Linked DNA regions of Methanococcus voltae. Each later gene encodes a partner of the first gene's protein in a complex. Links are inferred from orthologs where the notes say so. Each region holds a gene or a part of one and is shown in the gene's direction. Other genes may lie near its edges. The genes, in order: rnhB and J3E06_RS02295.

The links.
Region 2: the proteins of rnhB (region 1) and J3E06_RS02295 are in contact, whole or in part, in a crystal structure (PDB 3P83), measured with the Archaeoglobus fulgidus proteins. The link is inferred for Methanococcus voltae from one-to-one orthologs. Residues at the interface, in WP_010878125.1 of Archaeoglobus fulgidus: Ala74, Ile178, Ala179, Ile183, Arg190, Ser195, Asn196, Leu197, Arg198, Gln199, Lys200, Thr201, Leu202, Asp203, Phe205; in WP_010877842.1 of Archaeoglobus fulgidus: Val39, Ala42, Asn43, Val44, Ala45, Met46, Leu125, Asp168, Ser194, Asn218, Tyr219, Pro220, Ile237, Leu238, Ala239, Pro240, Arg241, Ile242, Glu243, Ser244.

Annotation. Positions count from the first base shown.
Region 1 is NZ_JANUCR010000004.1:72,467-83,873, forward strand. The notes cover bases 4,670-7,641. They hold rnhB (ribonuclease HII), read left to right. Parts: upstream 4,670-5,744; coding sequence 5,745-6,539; downstream 6,540-7,641. Other genes in these bases: J3E06_RS05665 (formate--phosphoribosylaminoimidazolecarboxamide ligase), read right to left, coding at 4,670-5,398; J3E06_RS05675 (tRNA (adenine-N1)-methyltransferase), read left to right, coding at 6,766-7,641. Also shown: J3E06_RS05650 (right-handed parallel beta-helix repeat-containing protein), read left to right, coding at 1-1,854; glgP (alpha-glucan family phosphorylase), read right to left, coding at 1,972-3,633; J3E06_RS05660 (PspC domain-containing protein), read right to left, coding at 3,887-4,171; more of J3E06_RS05665, read right to left, coding at 4,313-4,669; more of J3E06_RS05675, read left to right, coding at 7,642-7,764; J3E06_RS05680 (hypothetical protein), read left to right, coding at 7,999-8,463; Glu-tRNA(Gln) amidotransferase subunit GatE, read right to left, coding at 8,554-10,491; Glu-tRNA(Gln) amidotransferase subunit GatD, read right to left, coding at 10,634-11,407. UniProt on the Methanocaldococcus jannaschii protein: Endonuclease that specifically degrades the RNA of RNA-DNA hybrids.
Region 2 is NZ_JANUCR010000001.1:479,155-490,336, forward strand. Bases 8,250-10,996 are described here. They hold J3E06_RS02295 (DNA polymerase sliding clamp), read left to right. Parts: upstream 8,250-9,091; coding sequence 9,092-9,901; downstream 9,902-10,996. Other genes in these bases: J3E06_RS02290 (selenium metabolism-associated LysR family transcriptional regulator), read left to right, coding at 8,250-8,728; J3E06_RS02300 (hypothetical protein), read left to right, coding at 10,005-10,778; J3E06_RS02305 (50S ribosomal protein L44e), read left to right, coding at 10,756-10,996. Outside these bases: J3E06_RS02265 (hypothetical protein), read right to left, coding at 1-1,382; J3E06_RS02270 (hypothetical protein), read left to right, coding at 1,671-4,388; J3E06_RS02275 (helix-turn-helix domain-containing protein), read left to right, coding at 4,993-5,310; J3E06_RS02280 (class I SAM-dependent methyltransferase), read left to right, coding at 5,315-6,385; J3E06_RS02285 (hypothetical protein), read right to left, coding at 6,413-7,456; more of J3E06_RS02290, read left to right, coding at 7,838-8,249; more of J3E06_RS02305, read left to right, coding at 10,997-11,037; J3E06_RS02310 (30S ribosomal protein S27e), read left to right, coding at 11,106-11,182.

The DNA of each region.
Region 1 (11,407 bases):
AGATTAGATGACGAAGGAATTAATAATAACATATATTTAGTAAATGAAACTAATTACGAATCTTTCGCAGGATTAGAATTAGAAAAAGAAGATATTACAAAAATAAAATTCACAAATACCTTAAATTTGTCTAAAGAAGTTTTACAAGTTCAATTGATAAATTTAAAAGATAATTTAGATATTAAATCTTACGGAGTTTATTTATCTGGAGATTATTGCCAATTATATAATACGACAACATCTTACGAATTTAACAATATTGATGATTCAGAAGTTTTAAATAATTTATCTGAAAGCGAATTATTCGGTAAATTAGTATTACTTAGTGATGGAAACGTAATTAAAAATAATTCGGATTATGTATCGGATTATAAATTAATAAATAATACATTTGTAGTAAATTCCTCTGAATTTATGACTTGCTACTTAGATATTGAAAAACCAACGATTTCCTCATACAAAATTTCACCAAATGGTGTTGAAGTTGGCACATATAATATTACTACTTCTGCAAATATTAATGACGATGCAGGAATAAAACAAGTATATGTAATATTGCCTAATGGAACTAAGATTAATTTATCAACAACGGATAATATAACCTATAATACGACATTTGAACACAACGCAACATCATCAGGCACTTTTAAAGTACAAATGATTGCAGAAGATATTTCAAAAAATAATAATACAAAATTATTATATTTAACGGTAATTAATAGCACAGTTAAGGAAGCTTTAGGAAATTCAACAAGTAATATTACAATAGACGACGAAGTATGGAGTAATATTGAAGCTGGCGGAATTAAACAGTTAAATAATACAAATATCAGTTTAACAGAAATAACTGTTAAAAATGAATCAATTATATTGCCTAAATTAGAAAATGTTTCAGTTAACTTAACTGAAGAAGTTATCGAAACTATGGAAGAAGTTTCAAATTCATCAGATACGATAAATGTATCAAATGCAACGACAGAGGAAGAAATTGAAGCTGTAATTAATGAAGTAATTAATAAAACGAAGTTGATTTCAAGTAGTGGGTTTAATATTTCAAATATGACATTAACCACAACTAAAGAAGGTACTAATGTAAAATCTGAAATCAAATTCACTGCAAAAAACACTACTAAAAAAGGTTATACTATAATGAGATTGCCGTTAGGTGATTTAAAATTAACCGGAGTTTTGGTAAATAATGGTACGGGAATTGTATCATTGAAAGAAAATGATTATAATAGCACTTTAGGTTGGTACAGACTCATAAATAATAAGGTTGTCGAATTAACTTTAATACAAGACCCTGATGTGAGCTTATTATTTGAAAGTGCCTTGCCTTCGCAACCTGATACGCCAAGTACCCAAACATATGTAGGCGGTGGCGGTCATCACCATAGTAGTGAAATTTCAACAATAACATTATCTACGGGACAAACTGTTTCAAAAGTTGTCGGAGAAATGTTAAATAAAGCAAGAATAGTAATCGGAGCAAGTGCTGACGCAGGAGCTGCAAACTTGTTAACTTTAGATTATCAAACTGAACCGATTCAATCTTGCAACATAAGCGATATTACAATAACTAAAGATACATTAATTTTGGGCGGTCCAAAAGCTAATCCATTGGCAGAAAAGTATGACATGTACTTTGAAATGCACATTACTAATGAAATGCCTGGGGAAAATACTGGAATTATCCAAACTCAAAAAATTAATGGATACCAGGTAATTTATATTGCAGGTTCTGATAGAGTGGGTACGAAAACAGCAGTTCAATATTATTTAAGTATGACTGAAAACATCACCGAACCATTAAAAATTAAATTAATTAATGGGGAACCTACATTAATAAATTAAAATAATAAATTAAAATAATAAACTAAAAATAACATACTAACTAATAATATTCTAAATTCTTTTTTTCTTTATATCATTAACAAGTATGTCATAATTAAAAAATAATATTCATAAAAATTAATTATTATTGTCATTATTGGCAGTATTATTGTCATTATTATCAATATTATTATAATTGCTAATTTCGTATTTTTTATCAACTTCCGCATAAACTTTTTTGGAGTATTCTTCAAGCATTCGGTCTGAATTAAAGAAATCTACAGACGTTAAAATATTTTTTTGCACCAATTCCCACCATTTATCAGTATCGTACATATCAATAACGTCCCAAAGCAATTTGTACATACTATCGGCTTCATAATCCTCGTTAAGGTTTTCTCCGTCGCCAATAGTAAAGCTAAGTTCTGGATAAGTATTGTACCATTCAACGTGCCAGCCGTCGAGGGTGCTCATGTGTACAGAACCGTTCATGGAAGCCGTCATACCTGACGTTCCAGAGGCTTCATTTGGTCTTTTAGGGGTATTTAGCCAGATATCAGAACCCAATTTTAAGAGTTTGCTAAGATGTAGTTCATAACCCGTCAAAACCGCCGTATCTTTAATTTCTCGAGATTTAGAAATTATCCAGTTAAAAGTTACTTGTGCATTAAAATCCGCAGGATGTGGTTTTCCCGCCCATATGAATTGTAATTTTTCGGAATCGATAAGTTCTTTAAGTTTTTCTTCATCGTGTAGTGGAAAATATGGTCTTTTGTATTCGGCAAAACGTCTTGCCCAAACTACAGTAAGTTTTTTATCGTCAAACAAACGCCCACACTGGTCTCCAACGACTTGAAATAGCTGTCTTTTAAGGTGTAATTTCCTTTTACGTAAGTTTTCAAAGTCTCCATCTTCAGCATATGTTCTGAGCTTTTTATCTTGCCAAGAATTGACATCTTGTGCATTTGTAATATATGTTATATTACATTTTCCAGGTACCCAGCTCCACATTTCTTGCGTAGTCTTTTGATGTAATTTTGAAACAGCATTCGCTTTTTTAGACATTTTTAAGGCCGCAACGGTAAGATTAAATGGTTTTCCGCCAAATTCTTCAGCTGTTTTTATATCCACATTGCTAAAAAATCCCATATTATCCAAAATGTTAATATCTTGGATTTCATTTCCGGCAGGTATTGGAGTATGTGTCGTAAATACAAGGTGATTTTTTACATAATCAAATCCTTTGTCTTCCATCATCCGAAAAGCCAATGGAATGGCTTGTGCTTCATTTAAGTGGTATACATCTATGTTTTCACATTTTTTTAGTACTTCATAGCCTGCTATACCTAAAACCATCTCCTGAGCAATATGTGTAAGATTATTACCATCATATAAGTTATATGATATAGTACGTGAAAGATAGTCGTTTTCAGGAATATCGGTCGTTAAATAATAAATTGGGCAAGTGCTAAATATACCTTCAGGCAGTAAGTATGCTTTTACCCATAGTTTAGACCTGTTTATGTTTAATGGTACTTTTACGTCTATATCGATTAGATAGTCGTGGAATTTACGAGTTTTATTTATGACCATACGCCCCTCAATATCTCGCATTTGGTCGTAATAGCCATAACTCCAAAGAATAGACACTCCAACCATGGGATAATTTGCCCTTTTAGCTGCTTTAAATAAAGAACCTGCTAAAAATCCCAAACCTCCTGCATACGTTTTTAAAGCCTGGTCGATTGCAAATTCCATACTAAAATATGCTATTTTTGATGTTTCCTCTTTTTTAGTCATTCCTACACCCATATAGCCCATTTAAATAATTTATATTATTTTAAAATATTACTTATCTAAATATAAATTATTTAATTTATTCACGTTATTTAAATTATTTAATTTATAACTACATATTTTTTTGTTTTTAATCATATTTTAAATGTAAGTATTTGTAATTTGGTAAAATAATTTGAATATGGTGGTTAAAAAATAAAATCGAAATATTAAAAAAATAATAACAAATAAAAAAGAAGAATGTATATTTTAAATTTTATTTAAGTTCTTCATCTGGTTTAAAAGATGTAGTTATTGGCTCATTGGGAAATGTATTCTCATTTTTGGGATTTTTAGGTATTATAAGTGCTAAAACTACATATGTGATTATTCCAAACATAAAACCTGAGAATACCGTAATTGCTACGTATAAAATACGTACAAGTGTCGGGTCAACGTTGAAATACTCACCAATACCCCCACAGACGCCTTCTAACATTTTATCGTCAACAGACCTGTATAATTTTTTTATATTACTTTTCGTAGTTCCCATATTTTCCATATTATCACTCAAAATTAAAGTTTATATTTTTGTAAATTAAGTATAAGTTCTTATAAAATTTTCATTTTTAGTTGTAAATAATGTAAAAAATTAAAAAATTATTAAAAAATTATTAAAATTTAATATAATATTAGTATAATATTAGTATAATATTTTGTCTTCCATACCTAATTCAAGAGCCATTTTAATTTCTTTTGCAATTCTCTGACCCATACTTAAGTTTTCACCGTGGTAAAGGAATGAGTAAGGGCTTCCGTTCATAAATGTATTTGTACCGCCGTCAATTCTTGCGCTCATTTCAAATACAACGAGCTCGAGGTTTTCATTACATAATGATTGCAAGCAGAATGGACCTATCATACCAGGATTGACCAAATCTTTAGCCTTATCTACTAATTTATCGCCCATATCAAATACTTGAGGCAATAAACTTTCTCTAATTACAATAGGGAAATTACCCGTAATAACGTATGAAGGGTTCAATTCGATTTCCATCTGGTCTTTTGCAGGAATTCTAACGAATCCATCGATATTACTTTCATACCTTCTGTCCATACCCATTAATTCAACTCTGTTGTATAATGGAGAATAGAAATAGTGTATACAGTAGTTTGTACCGACAACGTATTCCTCAATGTGTGCATTTGGCACATCACTTTCAGTTAAAACGCCTTTTTTGATGAAATCAGCTACTTTTGCGTCAAATTCTTCTTTTGATGCACATACAAAGTATCCTCTACCGCCTCTCGCACCTGGGAATTTAACCATTGAAGGACCTTTTATATCTTCTGGTTTTGCCAATTTTTTAGGTAATCTTAAGCCACTTTCACCTAAAATCTTACCTTCGAGGTCTCTCTCAGCTTCCCATCTTAATATTTTTCTATTACCAAACATGGGAACTTTAAAAGAACTTTCAACGTTGTCTAATCCACAGTATGCAATAAATGACCCGTGTGGTACGATAATTGCATTCATATCTCTTAATTGTTGTTGTATATCATCATTTGATATGTCTGAGAACTTGTCCACATATATAAATTTGTCAGCTACTCCAAATCTTTTGTAGGGTACATCTCTGTCTCTTGTTGTTATTACAGCGGTTGAAAAGCCTTCTAATTTAGCACCTTTCAATATGTGTAATGATGTGTGGCTACCAACAGTTACGATAGTAATCTCGTCTTTGTTGTATTTGCTAAATATGTCGAGTATTTCTTCTTTTTGTATCATTCTACCACCATAAGCAAGAATTTTTTATCCTCGCTCTAAAATATGATATTGGATATTTAAGAATTTAGAATTTAGAATTTAGAATTTTTAAAATTTAAAATTTAATAATTTTAAGGGTTTATATATAATATTAATGAACTTACTCAAGTAATATTATGTTATTTTAAAACATATATTCACATTTGCACATCTAAATATATTATTAAATTATTATGTACTATTTATTTATTCATAATAGTATTTACTCGTTCAAATTTATATATATTATTACTATATACCTATAACATACAAAAAATATCCAAAAATAAAATAAAAAAATAAAAAAATAAAAAAATAATGTGAAAAAGTGTTAAAAAACGATAACGAAAACGAACCAGAAAATCAAATTATAACCCCTAAAGTAGTTGGTTTAGACGAAGCAGGACGTGGACCTGTCATAGGACCAATGGTAATAGCAGGAGTGCTATTAAAAATGGATAATAAAGAAAATGCTAAAACATTTTACGATTTAGACTTAAAAGACAGCAAAAAACTTTCAAAGAAAAAGAGAGAAACACTCTACAAAGAAATTCAAAAACTTGCAAAAGTGGAAAAAGTAATAATCACTGCAAAGGAAATTGACGCACAAATGAATATAATCAATCTTAATAAAATTGAATTAAACGGATTTTCAAGCATAATAAACAAATTTTACAAAGATATTTACGGATTAGATGAAAATAAAAGAGATAGTGGTTTTTTAACATACATCGATGCTTGTAGCAGTAATGAAACATCTTTTTCAAACCAATTAAAAGCAAAATTGATAAATAAGAACATCGATTTAATAGCGGAACATAAAGCAGATGATAATTATAAAATAGTTTCGGCAGCGTCCATTATTGCAAAAGTAAATCGTGATAATATTATAGATTCTTACAACGAGAAGTATGAAGCTCTCGGCTATACAATAGGTAGTGGTTATCCAAGCGACCCAAAAACTAAGAAGTTTTTAAGACAGTATCTTGAAGATAATAAAGAATTGCCCGATATAGTTCGGTTTAGTTGGAATACTACGAAAAAGCTTTTAAAAGAGTATAACCAAGAAAATGGAAACATCGATTTAAAATGTGAAAATTTATTAAAATGGGTAAAAAATTAATAAGAAATTAATAAGAAATTAATAATAATTCACAACAAAAAATTTAAAAAATCAATTTTACTCAATAATCTTTTAATAATTGTGAATCTATATGAAGTAAATCTATAAGAATTAGAAACACATAATGTATTAAAAGCATATGTATAATATTGCATTACTTGTATTATTTTTATAACTCACAATACGTTAAAATTTATCAATTTATTATATTTTAAATGGTGGAATAATGACCAATGAAGAATTAAAGAACAATACGGAAGAAACACAAGCACAGCAAGAGCAAGAGCAAGAACCAATAACTGAAAAGAAAGAAAAGAAAGAAGTAAAACCAACTTGGAAATATTATGAATATGATGGTTCAACAAAGACTAAAAAATTAATAATTGACAAAAGGGGCAAAAAATACCTAATTGCAAAAGAAAATAAGGAATTTGGGAACGATTTGGGCGTATCAAGGTTAGATGGTGTAAGTGAAGGAAATGTTTTACCGACCCATAAAGGTGATGAGTTTTATTTAGTAGAACCTACCGCTTTTGATATCATAAAGAAGATGAAAAGAAGTGTTACAACCTTATTACCTAAAGATATCGGTCTTATAATCGCATACTGCGGTATAGAAAACGGTGAAACCGTTGTGGAAGCAGGAACTGGCTCAGCAGGATTAACAATGTACTTATCACAAGCTGTAGGTAAGGAAGGAAAAGTAATCACATACGAAAAAAGACCAGAATTTGCAAAGATTGCAAGAAGAAACCTTGAAATTATGGGTTCAGTGAAATTAAATCAGCCAATTATTGGTGTAGAAGAAGAACCTGTCGAAGTAGACAATACATTAATAAATATAAATGAAGAAGCTGAAAGCAGAAAGGTTTACAACGTAATTCAAAAAATAGGGGATATTACCGAAGGTATCGAAGAGCAAGATGTAGATGTAATTGTTTTAGATATGCCAGACCCTTGGAATGTAGTGCCACACGCTAAAAAAGCTTTAAATAAAGCAAAAGGTAGAATTGCAGTTTATGTGCCTTATATAGAGCAATCTAAAAAAGCAGTAGAAGCTTTAAAGGAAAATAACTTCTTAGATGTAATTACAATTGAATGTATCTTAAGAGAAATGGATATTTCAGAAAAAGGCGTTAGACCGTCAACAAGAATGATAGGACACACCGGATACTTAACTTTTGCAAGAGTTTGCCCTGAAAAATTAGAATTAGACGAAGAATAATAGATATAGCGGATGAATAAAATAGATATCTAAAACTAATTTTTAATAATTTTTTAAATTTTATATATTATTTTTTTAAAGTCATAATTTAACAAATAATGGTATGAATAAATTTAATTGCATATTTTTAAATCATATTATGGCCTATTATATGTTATTATATTGTAATATGCTATATTATAATATATAATTATACATTAATATATATTAATATATTAGTATAGAGGTTTTTATATGGATTTACCAAAAAACAATGTTTTTAAATTATTGGGGCTTTTATTAATAATTTTAATAATTGCAGGCGGTATTATTACCCTTTCTACAGGTTATCTAACCATATCTGCAGATGAAGATGAAGAGTCAGCATATAAAATTTCTGAAATTAAAAAACAAGCTTTAAATGTAAATTATACTGATTTATGTGAACACAATGAGGAATATGTGGATAAAATAATTCATTTTGAAGGTAAAATTATAAAAGTTAATGAAAGTAATAATATTGTTTACCTAACAATGGCTACTAAAAAAGATACTTCTGGAAATTATGGGGACAATATCATAGAAGTTTGGGGTAGGGACAATAAATTCGCTCAAAATAGCATAGTAAACGTTTATGGGACTTATATGGGTTTAAAATGGGCCGGTGCCGATTATGAAAATGAAACCATACCTTCAATACATTCAATAGTAATCGAATAAAATAAATAAATAAATAAATAATAAAAAAAATAAAAAATAAAAAATTAAATTAAAAATATTTTTTTATATTATTTATTAATGGTATTTTTATTATTTATTAATAATACTTTTTAATTCATCTTGCAATGTTTTGTTAATCAATTTTCCATCTGCTTTTCCACGTAAGTTTGCCATACATCTACCCATTAGTAAACCCATTGCACCCATACCTTTTTCATTAACTACAGCGATGTTTTGCTCGATTATACTTCTGATTTCTTTTTTAACGTCTTCTTCAGACATTGCACTAAGTCCTTTAATTTCAAGGATTTTGTCAACATTTTCATACGGATTTTCAATAAATCCTTTTAATACATCGACAATTGCTTCTTTTGAAACTTTTCCATTTTCAATACTTTCAAATAATTGTTTAAAGTGCTTTTCTTCAAGTATTTCTGTATTAAATCCTTCTCTTCTGATTTCTTTAACTGTAGCTTCAATTGTTGTAGCAATTAACGTTGCTTTAACATTAACAAATGTTTTGGCAAGCTCTTCAAATAAGTCAACGTGATATGACATTACCATTTGCTTTGCTAAGTCGTTGTTTAAATCATATTCTTTTATAAATCTTTCTAATTTCTCTTTTGGCATCTCTGGAAGGTTATTTCTTATATTTTCAACAAATTCATCACTTATTGCTATATTTGGGATATCTGTTTCCGGGTACATTCTTGCAGCACCTGGTAAAGGTCTTAAATATGATGTATTCCCGTCTTCTAATGCTTTTCTTGTTTCTTCTGGTATTCCAATAGTTATAGCTTCGTTTGCCCTATCTAAAACAGCACCTAACGCTCTTACAGCTTTATCTTCTCTATCCCCTACAATGATAACCGCATCTTTTGTTTCAGGGTTTACGCCCATAAATTCCTTGAGTGCATCGACTTCTTCTTGTGTAATTCCGTATTTTGGCAACTCATCAGTGTGGAATAGCCCTCCAACGCCTCCGATTACTTTTCCACGGTCGGAGAATTCAGTTCCTAATCTTCTATTTGGTTGTACTTCTTTACCAATTAAACCGTCAAATCCTTTAAGTAAAATTGCTTTTACAACTCCTTTTTTCTTTAAAGCACTTTTAATTACTTTTGATTCGGTATTTTTAAATAATTCGCTTACATCAACGATATTTTCAATACCTGTTTTTACTTCCGCATTTCTTTCAATTAATTCTTTTTTAATCTCATTTAATTTAATTTGTCTTATTGCTTCATTTTTAATAATTTGCTCGATTAAATCAAGATTTTGGACACCTTTAACTTCAATACGTGCGCCTTCTTTAATAGAAATATTCACGTCTTGTCTAATTGTTCCCAATCCTCGTTTAGCCTTTCCAGTAGCTCGCAATATAGTTCCTATTCTTCTTGCAGCTTCTTTTCCCATTTCAGGCGTTGTAATATCCGGTTCTGTGGTAATTTCTAATAAGGGAATTCCCAATCTGTCAACGCAGTATATTACTTTGTCTTTTTCGTCCCTTACCTTTTTACAAGCATCTTCTTCTAAACATAAACTTGTAATTCTAATATCGCCGTATTCAGTTTCAATACTGCCATCTTGTGATACAAACATAGTTCTTTGGAATCCTGATGTATTAGAACCGTCGATAACCATTTTACGCATTACCTGAACGTCGTCAACCACGTGCATATTCATAAGCTCAGAAACTTCAACAGCTGTATAAATTCCCTCTTCACAAGGTCCTTGAGGCGGTTCATCATCTAATTCAACGAGACAAGTTGAATCATTATAGTATTGATAAACGTAGTTTTTCTCCTTTTTAGATTCAATAAGTGCCGCTTTATCGATTTGACCCATTTCACTTTGGGAAGGTCTCAATACTCTTTCAATCTCGCCGTGTGGTTCGTCATCTCTAATTTTTGTAGGGCAATTACAAAATAATTTCCTACTCGTGTTTAATTGTTGATGTATTTCTAAACCAACTTTTAAACCTAATTCTTTATAGTCTAAATTTAAATTTAAATCCGAATTTGACATAATATCACCAATAATCAAATTAATAAACAAATAATTAATTAAATGAAGTTATTTTATTTTTTTATTTTATTTAATATACTTTATTCAATATATTTTATTCAATATATTTTATTCAATATACTTTATTTAATTTATATTATATTTAGTTTAAATCGATTAAACTAAATTTGGTAATTTCTCCCACGGTATTTTTACCAATTAATTCTTTAACTTCTTCTAAATTGTAATTTGCCAATAAATACATCATTTTTACAAGTGCAGTTTCAGCAGACATATCTTCACAGCTGATTACGCCCATTTTTTGCAATTCTACACCGTTTGAGTAAACGTTCATATTAACTCTTCCGTTAATGGTTTGGGTTGTCATAGCAACTAATAAACCATTGTCTATTGCGTATTTAATCCCGTTAAACAAAGTTTCAGGAGCGTGTCCTAATCCGGTGCCTTCTAAAATAATACCTTTATATCCGTTATCCGTGTAGTATTTCAAAATATCTGAATTGATACCTGGATAAATTTTTAAAAGTGCTACTTTTTCCTCTAAATTTGTGTTTATTTCGACATTTGATGAATTATCCGTGATATTTTGTTTTAATTCTCTTTCATCTGCAATGTACTCGATTTTATAGTCTTTTTCATTAGTTTTTTTATTCTTTGAAAGCATATTCATTTTAGCAACTGGCTGAGCATTGACGGATTTAAACGCATCTCTCCTTGAAGAGTGCAATTTCCTAACTTTTACGCTTTTGTGCAAATAACAGTATTCGTCGCCGTTTTCACCGTGCATAAGTACATAAACACCACTTAAACCTTCTGTAGCAAATTTGGTTGAAGCAATTAAATTTAATGCGGCATCTGACGAAGGTCTGTCGCTACTTCTTTGAGCGCCAACTAATATTATAGGTACGTTTGATTT
Region 2 (11,182 bases), on another replicon or contig:
GAGTTAACAACCGTAGACCTCCAAAATATATCGTCATTATATTTGTTATCAAATAACATATCTGTTAAATTTTCATCCGAGGAAGGTAATATGATAGCATTTACTCCATTCGTAGTTAAATAACCATAATTCTTACAGTACCAGTAGTTAAATACGTCATATATGTTATTTAATTCATTTTCTTGCCTTAAAGAAACTTGTTCATCGCCTAATGTCCAGGTTTGTCTTGATATATCGGAATAACTAACATCTTCAAGAATTTCGTCATCATAATATCTGAAATAACCAGTTTCAGAAGCTCTTGAATTCATCCAATAATCCCCATTTGATAAATATTGGTAATCATAATTTGTAGGGTAATAACCGCCCATTGGGTCATTTCTAATTGAATCAGGGCTTTTATCTAAATATATCATAGGATAAAAACTAAAAGCCAATAAATCATGCTTTTTAAGATAGTTATTATCATACCCATTTCCACCCCCATAACGAGAATATATATTATCGTTTCGGGTTTCTTGTCTTAAAAATTCTTCAATTATATAAAACTCGTGATATTTAGAAATAGGTTCTTTTGTATTGATATCTAAGACATTTAAGTTTTCAGCACCTGTAGATATATAAGTATAATTTGACTTAATCTCATTAGAATATTCATCAATTATTTTCAATTTTTTTAATATTAAATCGGAATCAATCACATCTACAATCATATTGTATCCGGAAATCTGAATAACCCCATCACCGGTGTTATCTGGCATAACATTTTGTACAGCAACACCCCAAATTAAACTTTCATTGTATCCGTTTGGAACTTTGTTTAAATATGCAAATTTCAAACCATATGAAGATACATAAGTTCCTAAGAAATCCATAAATTTCTTACTTTCAAAATCTGGTTCTTTTGGCAAAAATATTTTTTTAGGTGCTACTTCCACATAATCTTCATAATATATCTTCTGCCTATCAAATACTTTTAAAACATAATATTCTTCGTTATCTAATTTAAATAATGCATTAGGATTATCCATCGACCCACCAACATAGTTGGCATACTCAATACTTGTATAAATCCCAAGTTTTTTCAGAAATTCTTCTCCCTCATTATTTACTCTAAAATTTTCATCCAAATAAAATACAATCAAATCGTCAGAATTTAAATATTTTTCCAATTCATACTCTGATTGAATATTTGAAAGTGCGATAAATTTAATAGGTTCTTCACTTACCCATTTGTAAGCTACTTCAGAACTTACAGAACCCATCAAACCAAAAAAAACTGTAAAAAGTATAAGCACAAAACTTACACTCCTAAGTTTACAGCTGTATCCACTACGCATTTTAAAAAGATTTTTTAAATTACGTTTGATTTCCGATGTCATTTGTTCACCCAATCTAAATAATATAATAATTATTACCTGTTATTAACAATAAATTTAATAATAATTTTTGTATAGTTTAACAATAATCCCTAAATAATATCAACAGCTTGAAAAATTACAAATTTGATTATATATAATATATTATATTGCTTTTTAAATTTTTATAGCTTTTCAATTTATAAATATTACGTTCAGTTTTAAAGGTTATATACATAAACACTTACACAAAAAAATATTAAATAATGGATTACAAATTTACAATATTTAAAAATTAAAAAATGGGATAGTATGAAGATAAAATTTAAAGCAGTTTTAACTCTTTTTTTATTGCTAATTTCAATTACCTCCGGATTTTGCGAAGATGAAGAAGGGGTAAAAATTAGTAAAATATGGAATCAAGGACAAAATCCTATGGAGGGAGGTCCTATGATTGATACAAGTTCCCCTATAATTTATTTAAGTTTGGTAAATTACGATGAATACCAACAAAACGTGAAAGTGATTGCAACTTGGGATGAAAATACTTGGGAATCACCCTACATACCAATACCTCCTAATAAACACGTTGAAAAAATTGTGGAAGTTCAACCTAAATTTACAGAAATAGGCGAAAATGACTTGGATATCGAATTAATTAATGATAATGGCGAAAATGTAGGTTCTGAATCTATAACCATAGATGTTAGAAGTCCCATTGACGTAAAATATATTAATTGTAGTGATAGTTATTCCAAAGAAGATAAAAAAAATGTAGAATATTGTGCAGGAAATTGGTTTACTACAACTTTAGAAAGCAATCCCTATGCACAGTCGGATTATGAAGTAATAACTTGGATAAGTGCAGTATCTACGGATTATGACGATGATTCAAGTGAAGCTGACGAAAATGACGAAAATGTATATTATAACGGAGTTAATGATAAAAAAACATTATATATTTCGTTGAACTCCGAAAAAGAAGTGAGTTTTAAAATTCCAAAAATAGAATGTGAAGATAATCAATTTAAAATACAAGTTCACACTCAAACGATGGGATTACATAGTTATACTACAAATGAACAGGAAACTGTTAAGAAAAAAGTAGATGAATATATCACTTATGACCTTGAAGAAACTGAAAAATTATTTTCATTCCCCGTCATATTGAATAATTTTGAAGTATTAACTACTATAAATGATAGTTATGATGATTTAATTAAAGATTATTATTCTAAATATCAAATACAAGACAAAGAAATTATGGATTATCTAAATAGTGGCATATATGGAAATTCCAATATGATGCCAAGAGCATATCTTAAAAATGAAAGATACCCTGTAGTTTTAAAATTAAATTATACCAATAATTATGATGAAGATTTATCATTAAATGTACAAATAAAAGATAATGATGGATATATTATATATGATAAATCATCTAAATTTGAAGAATCTGAAGATACTACGCAGTATGTGGTTGCAAACGTAATGCCTGATAAAACTACATTAAACATAATTACGGAATTAAAAACTTCGTCAGGTTATTTAATAAATAATCCAGAAGAAGATATTGATGGCGAATACATAGAAGTTCCGCCAGTTTCAATTAAAAATGTAGAATATCCTAATGATGATGATGTTCAAAGAATATCTGACCATTCAGGAAATATATTAGTAGGTAAAACTTATCCTTTAAAAATTACTCTTAAAAATATATATAATAAAACAATTAACGGTACTTTAGAGTTTTCTGATGAATTTGTAGATGGTGCTGTTAATTATAGTGAAAAAGAAATTAAATTTAGATTATCTGCTCATGAAACAAAAACTTATACCATAAATATTAGTTTTGACAGGGAAATAAATGGAGATATAGACGTAAAAGCCATAATTCCAAATAAAATAACAGAAGAAGACCACGGATTAAAATTACATTTCAATGTATTCAATATCTTCAAAGTGGGTGAAGTAAAATATAACAATACAGTATTACCAAGAGCTACAGTTGTGGGCGATACAGGCGGATTATTTGTACCTCAACCGGTTGCAGGATTTGAAAATGAAGCATATATAACTATAAGAAATAAATTATCTGTTCCAGTAGATTGCACCATGCAAATTGAAACGTATGATTTAAAAGGGAACTTAAGAGCAGAAAGTAATCTTATAAATACCCAGTTAGCTCCTGGTTATTCAACATTAGATTATGAAACTTTCAATTTCCAAATAAAATATGACGAAGGATTTAATGGATATACATTACTAAGAATAAAACCATTTAATGAATTTAAAGATTTTGAATATTGCTATTTCATAGGTTCTACGTCAACCATTGACCCCCAAATGAACGCCAAAATAGGCAGATTCTCAAATATAGACATTTTAAGTAAAATTAAAAGTAATACTATAGAGTCAACCACCGTTTTAGCACCTATAAATATATATGACTTTGAAACTCAGGAAAATGGACTATCTTTAAAATTATCTTCGGGATTAGTAAGTGTATATCCAGTCGACCTTAACTTAGAATACTGGATAACTATATACAAAGACGATGAAGAAATTTATGAAAGTACGCCTAAAAATATATATCTTCATTCTATGGAAGTAAAACCTATCACATTGAACTTCAATGATAAATTAAACGATGGAAAAGTATATACTGTAGAAATAAATACTAAAATTCCAGATTTTGTTAGTGAAAATGGAGTTTTAAAACCAATCGTCTTAAAAAAATCTATCAAAGTAAAATATGAAAATGGAGTTAATTCCATAATTGAAGATGATGAGCTAGACACTGAGGAAACTGGGGATAATAAACCCACTGAAAACGAAAATAATAGAAATAATGAGGATGGAAATAGTCAGACATCTACAGAAAATCAGTACGATAATGAAGATAGTAATAATACGACTAATGACGAACAAAATGAAGACAATAACTCTGACGATTTAGTCTCAAATATATTCAATTCAATAACTGGTGCAATAAAATCAATACCATTTATTGGCGGATTTATAAATTAAATAATACTTATAATAATTTATTTTTTAAAAATTTTTTAGAGTTTTTTGATGTTTTTTGTAATATAAATTTTGATTTTTGTAATATTAAATAATACAATATATTAAATATGAACAAAATATAAGCACATTATATCATATTTTATGCTTATTTATCAGGTTATGAAAGATAATTATAAAATATAACGACTAAATATTATTAAAATATCAAATAAGGTATTTAAAGACTACTATTTAAAAAATAGACTTTTTTAAATAATTTTGTATTAATACTATATAAATCATTGGTGTCCAACATTTATACTATATAACAGTTTCGATATATACCCCAAATATTGTCCATTAATAAATCTAATATTTAGTTCTTTTAAATAGGTTATATTTATATATCATAAACAATACAACTATAATATAGTTTATTTAGTAATACGACCCTTTGTAAATATTTAGAATAAATATTGTTTCAATATTAAATAATAAAACTTATTTCTTATCGATAATGTTGTTAAGATTTTGTAGTAATTTAGTAATAGTTTATAAGTTAAATAAGTCCCTTTAAAAGGGTTTTAGACAATCCTCCGAGGTGTCATAAGTGGGTTCTCATGACATGATGTTTATAAATCCTACAATTATTAGGTCTTTAAACAAAAGTAAACTTCGAAAACGAATAGTGTACTTCCTATACGATGTCCACCCCCACGGAACTTACTTATCTGAATTATCTCGAAGAGTTAAATCAGATCCAAGTAATGTTTTAGGGTGTTTAAAAGGCATGGGCAATCGGTATAATGGCAGTTCTTCGCTTATTGAATTAGGTTTAGTATCTTGCGATGGAAGAGAAGGTATGAAAATATACCAAATGACGGAATATGGAAAGACTGTTGTAGAATATTTAAAAGATTATGATTCTTCTGATAAATGGTGAAATCATGGATAGATTTGATTATACAAGTGATTTAGAAGATGGTAAGATGAATACAGAAGTTGGGTACTATAACGATATTTCAATAATAGAGGAAGAAGAATATATGAAAAAATTTAGATGTATGGATTATGCCGTAGAATATCTAAATAATGAATTATTAGGCACATTTTTTAGACAAGGTCTAAAATTTGGAATATATAAAATAATTGATTTACATATGCCTACAAAAGAAAATTTGCTTTCTATGGTGGAATATCCAAATAAAGATTTTATATTGAAGTATGTAAATACCGCAATTAGCTTGGGGCTTATCCGAGAAAATTACGATGACAATACCCTTGAATTAAATAATGAATTTAAGTATTCGTCTATTCATCCAAAATATCAAGATTTAATGGATGATTACATTGCACAATATGATTTCAGAACGAGTCTATTCCAATATGCTTTAATAGGCTACAATCATCCAGAAATATTATTAAACTTTAAAAAAGATGCAGATATATGGGATATGCTTTTAAATACTGAATTTATGGACATTACCCGAAGTGCAGCTTCTGAAGTTTTAGAAATTAAAAAAGGAGATTATATTTTAGACGTAGGTTGTGGTTCTCGTTCACCATTATACTTTAGCTCCAAAATAGCGCCAAATGGTCAATATACAGGAGTGGACATATCTAAAAAGCTAATAACAATGGCAGAAAATAGATTGGAAAGAAATGGTATCGAATGTGCAAAATTGAAAACCTTAGATTTTGGCGAAACCATACCTAAAACTAAGTATGATAGCGTAATATGTACTCATACTCTTAGTTATGCGAAGTCTCCGAGATTATTCTTAAGAAAAATGATGGATTCATTGAAAAAGAATGGAAAATTAATAATTATTGAAGAATTTTTCAAAGATTCTGCTAATGTAAACGTAGAATTATTTGAATTCTATCAAAGTTTAAATAAATATTTCATAGGATATCTTTCAAGGTCTGAAGTAATAGACACACTTGAATTATTGGGCTATGGATTTAAATATAAATTCTTAGGAAATTGTGGACTATTAATTGAAAAAATTAATTAAATTATTTTTTATTTTTATTATTCTTATTTAGTGTATTTGTTTTGATATCTCGTTTATAACATTTGATATTTCATCTAAAATTTCTATATTAATATAGTTTAAATCTAATTTTTTTATTTCTAAAACTACTCCGTCTTTTAATATTCGATTTTGATTTGGACATTTTGTAATTATAGATTTACCATTTGACAATTTAATATGTTCATTTATTTGTTTTGAAAATTTATTCGGATTTTTAGATGATATAAATAAAGAAATACCCTCTTCATTTAAAAATTCTGAATCTTTTATCTTTTCTTTTAAATAATTACCATATTCAACGTATTTTTCATATGTTTTTTTTGCATTTAACGCCTCATACATTATCGAACCATAAATATTTGGAATTTTGTAGGTTTTCTGCACTTTTTTAATATTATCTTTTATTTTCTTTGAATTATCTGAACTATTTATTAAATTCATAAATTCATCTGAAAGGCCTAAAAAACCACCATATTCGCAATTTATAATCTTAGGGGAGCCTGTAGAACATACTATTATATCCCCATATCCACAATCGCCACCTACTTTTCCAGAAATATCTTCAAATAATAAAATATTGTAATTATTGCACATATTACGTATTTCTTTTATATTTTGACTTTGCAAATACCCTGCAGAAGAAGTAATAAACAAAACATTTAAAATATTTTTTGGAGTCGATTCATTGCTCTTTTCATAGTTCAAATTTTCGAAAAATGTTTTTAAATATTTGGGATTTATTACGCCGTCTTCGGTTTTTAAAATATTTATGTCAAAATCTAAAAGTTCTGCATAAGTTTCAAATCCTTTCCAAGCCCCCATATCAGGTATTATTGCATTTACACAAGTTTCCACACCCAAATCATTAGCATAGAATTTTAGAATATTGCAAGCCATATATATTGAAGCGTCTCCCGAAGGCAAATAATGGATATTATAATTATTTTTAAGAATTGAATTAATTATTAACGAAGTTTCTTGTTCACTTCCTTCTTTCGCTAATAATGCCTCATTACAGGGTTTTCTATAGGGTAATACTATCATTATCATCTCCCCCTCCAATTTAAAAATTTAATAAATGTTAAATCATTTTAAAAATTATTATACTATTCATTAATAAATACAATATTATCCATTATGGTATTAAATTATTTATTTAGTATATTCCATATTTAGATTAATTATATATATTAGTTTTTTTAATATGTATTATTAGTTTAATATAACTATACTATCAAATTGATTGATACATAAAATATTATAAATTAATACATATTTAAGATTATATCAAAATTGTTAAAATTATTAAGATTATTAAGATTATTAAGCTTATTAAGAGTATATTAGCAATAAAATGAAAATATACCAACATAAAATAATATAATAAGTTATTTCAGTAATTAAAAGTAAAAAGAATAATGTAGTGATATTATGGACCCAAAAATAAGTTATTTTCAAACTTTTTTATATGCTGCAAAAACTAAAAGCTTTTCGAAAGCTGCTAAAAGATTGGGTGTAACCCAAGGTACTGTTAGCAATCACATCTCCGTACTTGAGAAGTTTTTTGATGCACAATTATTCTTAAGAACTCCCGAAGGCGTTGATTTAACCGTTGAAGGTACTATCTTATTAGAAAATGCGGAAAAAGTATTGGAATATATTAACAATTCAAAGCAACAAATGAAAATGTTGCATGAAAATCCTGAAGGTATTATTAGAATTGCTGCGAGTACGACACCTGGTGAGTACTTAATACCAAGTATTATTAAAGAATATAAAAAAGAATACAAAGATGTCAACTTTGAAATTCAAATTACCGATTCAGAAAAATGTTTCAAATTGCTTGAAGAAAGAAATGTGGATATTGTTGCAGTCGGTAATCTATACGACAAAAATTATGATAATATTGTAATCGGCAAAGATAGGTTAGTTTTAGTAGTTCCAAATGACCATTCATTAGCTAAAAAACCAATTGCAAAATTATCTGACGTATTAAAGGAAGACTATGTCGATAGAGAAGTTGGTTCTGGAACTCGTGAGATACTAATAGATGCTTTAAATAAAAAGGGATACTCAATGATGGATTTACACACCGTTATGAGTTTAGGAAGTACTTCTTCAATAATTACCGCTGTTTCAGAAGGTTATGGAGTAAGTATCATCTCAGAAATCCCTGCAAAAAAATCAGCAGATGCTGGATTTTTGAAAATAGTTCCAATAGAAGACTTGGACCTTACAAGATACTTATACTTGGTTAGAGGCAAAAGACCTAAAAATCCAAGTGCAATAAAATCTTTCTGGGATTTTGTAAAAGGAGACTAATTTAATAACTATAATTTAAATTTATGCTATTTATTTTATTTTTTTGAATAATTTAAAAATTTTCATTTTCATTAGGATATTTATTATATATTAAAATTATATCTATAACTCATATTATTATTTAAAAAAAAAATTAATATAAAATCAAAAACAAATCATTATCTACATATAGTTATTTACATATAGTTATTAAAATATAATAAAAAATGTTTAAATTTGATTATATAATTATATAATTTATAGCCATATGGATTATAATTACATTAAGTATCTATTGTATTGTTAATATATTGTTAATAAATTTACAATCGAATTTTTAAATACTAAACAAAACGTATTATTTAAAAAAATAGTGGTGAGCAAATGTTTAAAGCAGTTTGTGATGCAAAAGACTTCAAAAAGATAATTAATGCTACAAGTAATTTAGTAGATGAAATATGTTTCGAAGTAGACGAAGAAGGAATTAGGGCAAGTGCTATGGACCCTTCGCACGTGGCTTTAGTTAGCTTAAACATTCCTAAAACTGTGTTTTCAGAATATATGAGTGGAATACATGATTTAGGTATTGATTTGGAAGCCCTAAAAAAGATAATGGCAAGGTCTAAAAGCAATGATAAAATAATTATAGAGTTTGATGAAGAAAAAAATAAGTTGCTTACTACATTTAAAAATAACGTTACAAGAAACTTCTCAATGGCCTTATACGACATATCATCAAATAATTTAAAAGTTCCAGATATAGAATATCCTAATAAAGTATCTATAAAAGCAGGTGCATTTGTAGAAGCTTTAAAGGACTCAGAATTAGTTAACGACCACATTATTTTAAGTGTTAATTCAAGTGATAATCAGTTTGTTATATCTTCAAAAGGAGACTTAAACTACAGTGAAACCATATTTTCACTTTCAAAATCAGAAACCGAAGTTGTAAATACTGAAGAGTCTGAAAACAATGGAAATGAAGAAGTAATAAACAATGTTATGGTTGATTACAAAGTATTGGAAAACTCAAAAAGTACATTTAATCTTGCATATTTAAAAGATATTACAAAATCTACAGCTTCAGATGATGTTTTAGACATATACCTTGGCGAAGATATGCCAGTTAAAGTAGAATACAATATTGGTGGCGCAAAATTAGTATTTTTACTTGCTCCAAGAATTGAATCTTAATTAATCGATTAAATTAAATCAAAAAAATCAAAATATACAATTTTTTAATTTTTTTATGTTAACAGTGTTTAAAGAATAATATAAAATAAAAATAAGTGAAAATATGTACAATAAAGCTAAAAATGCTTTTTTTGATGAAATAGCCTCTCCAAAATTGCTTAAAATATCAGATACGATGTATTCAGATGTTAAAAAGTATGTTGAGAGCATTTCTAAAAAAGACAATGTCAATGAATTTGATATAAAAAAAATCAATCGTTTAAAATATTACTCATCTTCATTATTAAAAATAAGATTATACAAAATTATTATTTTAAATGAAAATCCCGAATTATTGATTGAAGATGAAAAGGAAATTTATAAGATTATCAATAATCTTATAGATAATACTTTATTTAGTGATAACCCAAATTTTTTGAACAATTTTGAAACTATAATCGATAATTCAGTGCAAAAATTTGATATTATTGGTACAAAAAGTACAAAAACTGAACAAGAAAAAAGTATACCTCAGTCTAATCCTATATCAAATGGCTCTACAGAATTATCCGATGATTTAAAAGAAAATTTTGGAAAATCAAGTGAAAATTTTGGAAAAAATGAACTTAAAAATGATTATTCTTTAAATTTAAACCCTGATTTTCAAGATAATGTTAATAAAAATATGAATGATGAAATACCAAAAGTTATAAATACTGAAAGAGATATTCATATTGTAAGAGTCAATCATAAATTTCCATATTTTACTGATGGAAATTGTGTTTATGGTTTAAATAAAAATGATATAATTTCTTTAGATGGGAGATTTTCAAAAATTTTAGAGAAACACAATATAGTGGAACAGGTGAATATTTATGAAAATGAAAAAGAAAATTAAAAGATATTGCCCATACTGTAAAAAACATACCGTTCATACAGTTGAAAGAGCTAAAAAGAGAAAAGCAAGTGAATTGAGAAGAGGTCAGAGGTTATTCAGAAGAGTAACTGCAGGTTACGGGGGTTACCCAAGACCATTACCTGGTGGAGCAAAACCAATTAAAAAATTGGATTTAAGATACAAATGTGCAGAATGTGGAAAAATGCACACAAGAAGCAACGGTGGATTCAGAGCAAGAATGTTTGAATTAGTTGAATAAGTAAAATTCAACATATTTTTACATTTAATTTTTTAAATTTTATATATTATGAAATAAAGGTGAGAAACATGGAATTGATACCAAGACCAAAAAGCAGATTTTTAAAAGTACAATGTACAGACTGCAACAACCAACAAGTTTTATT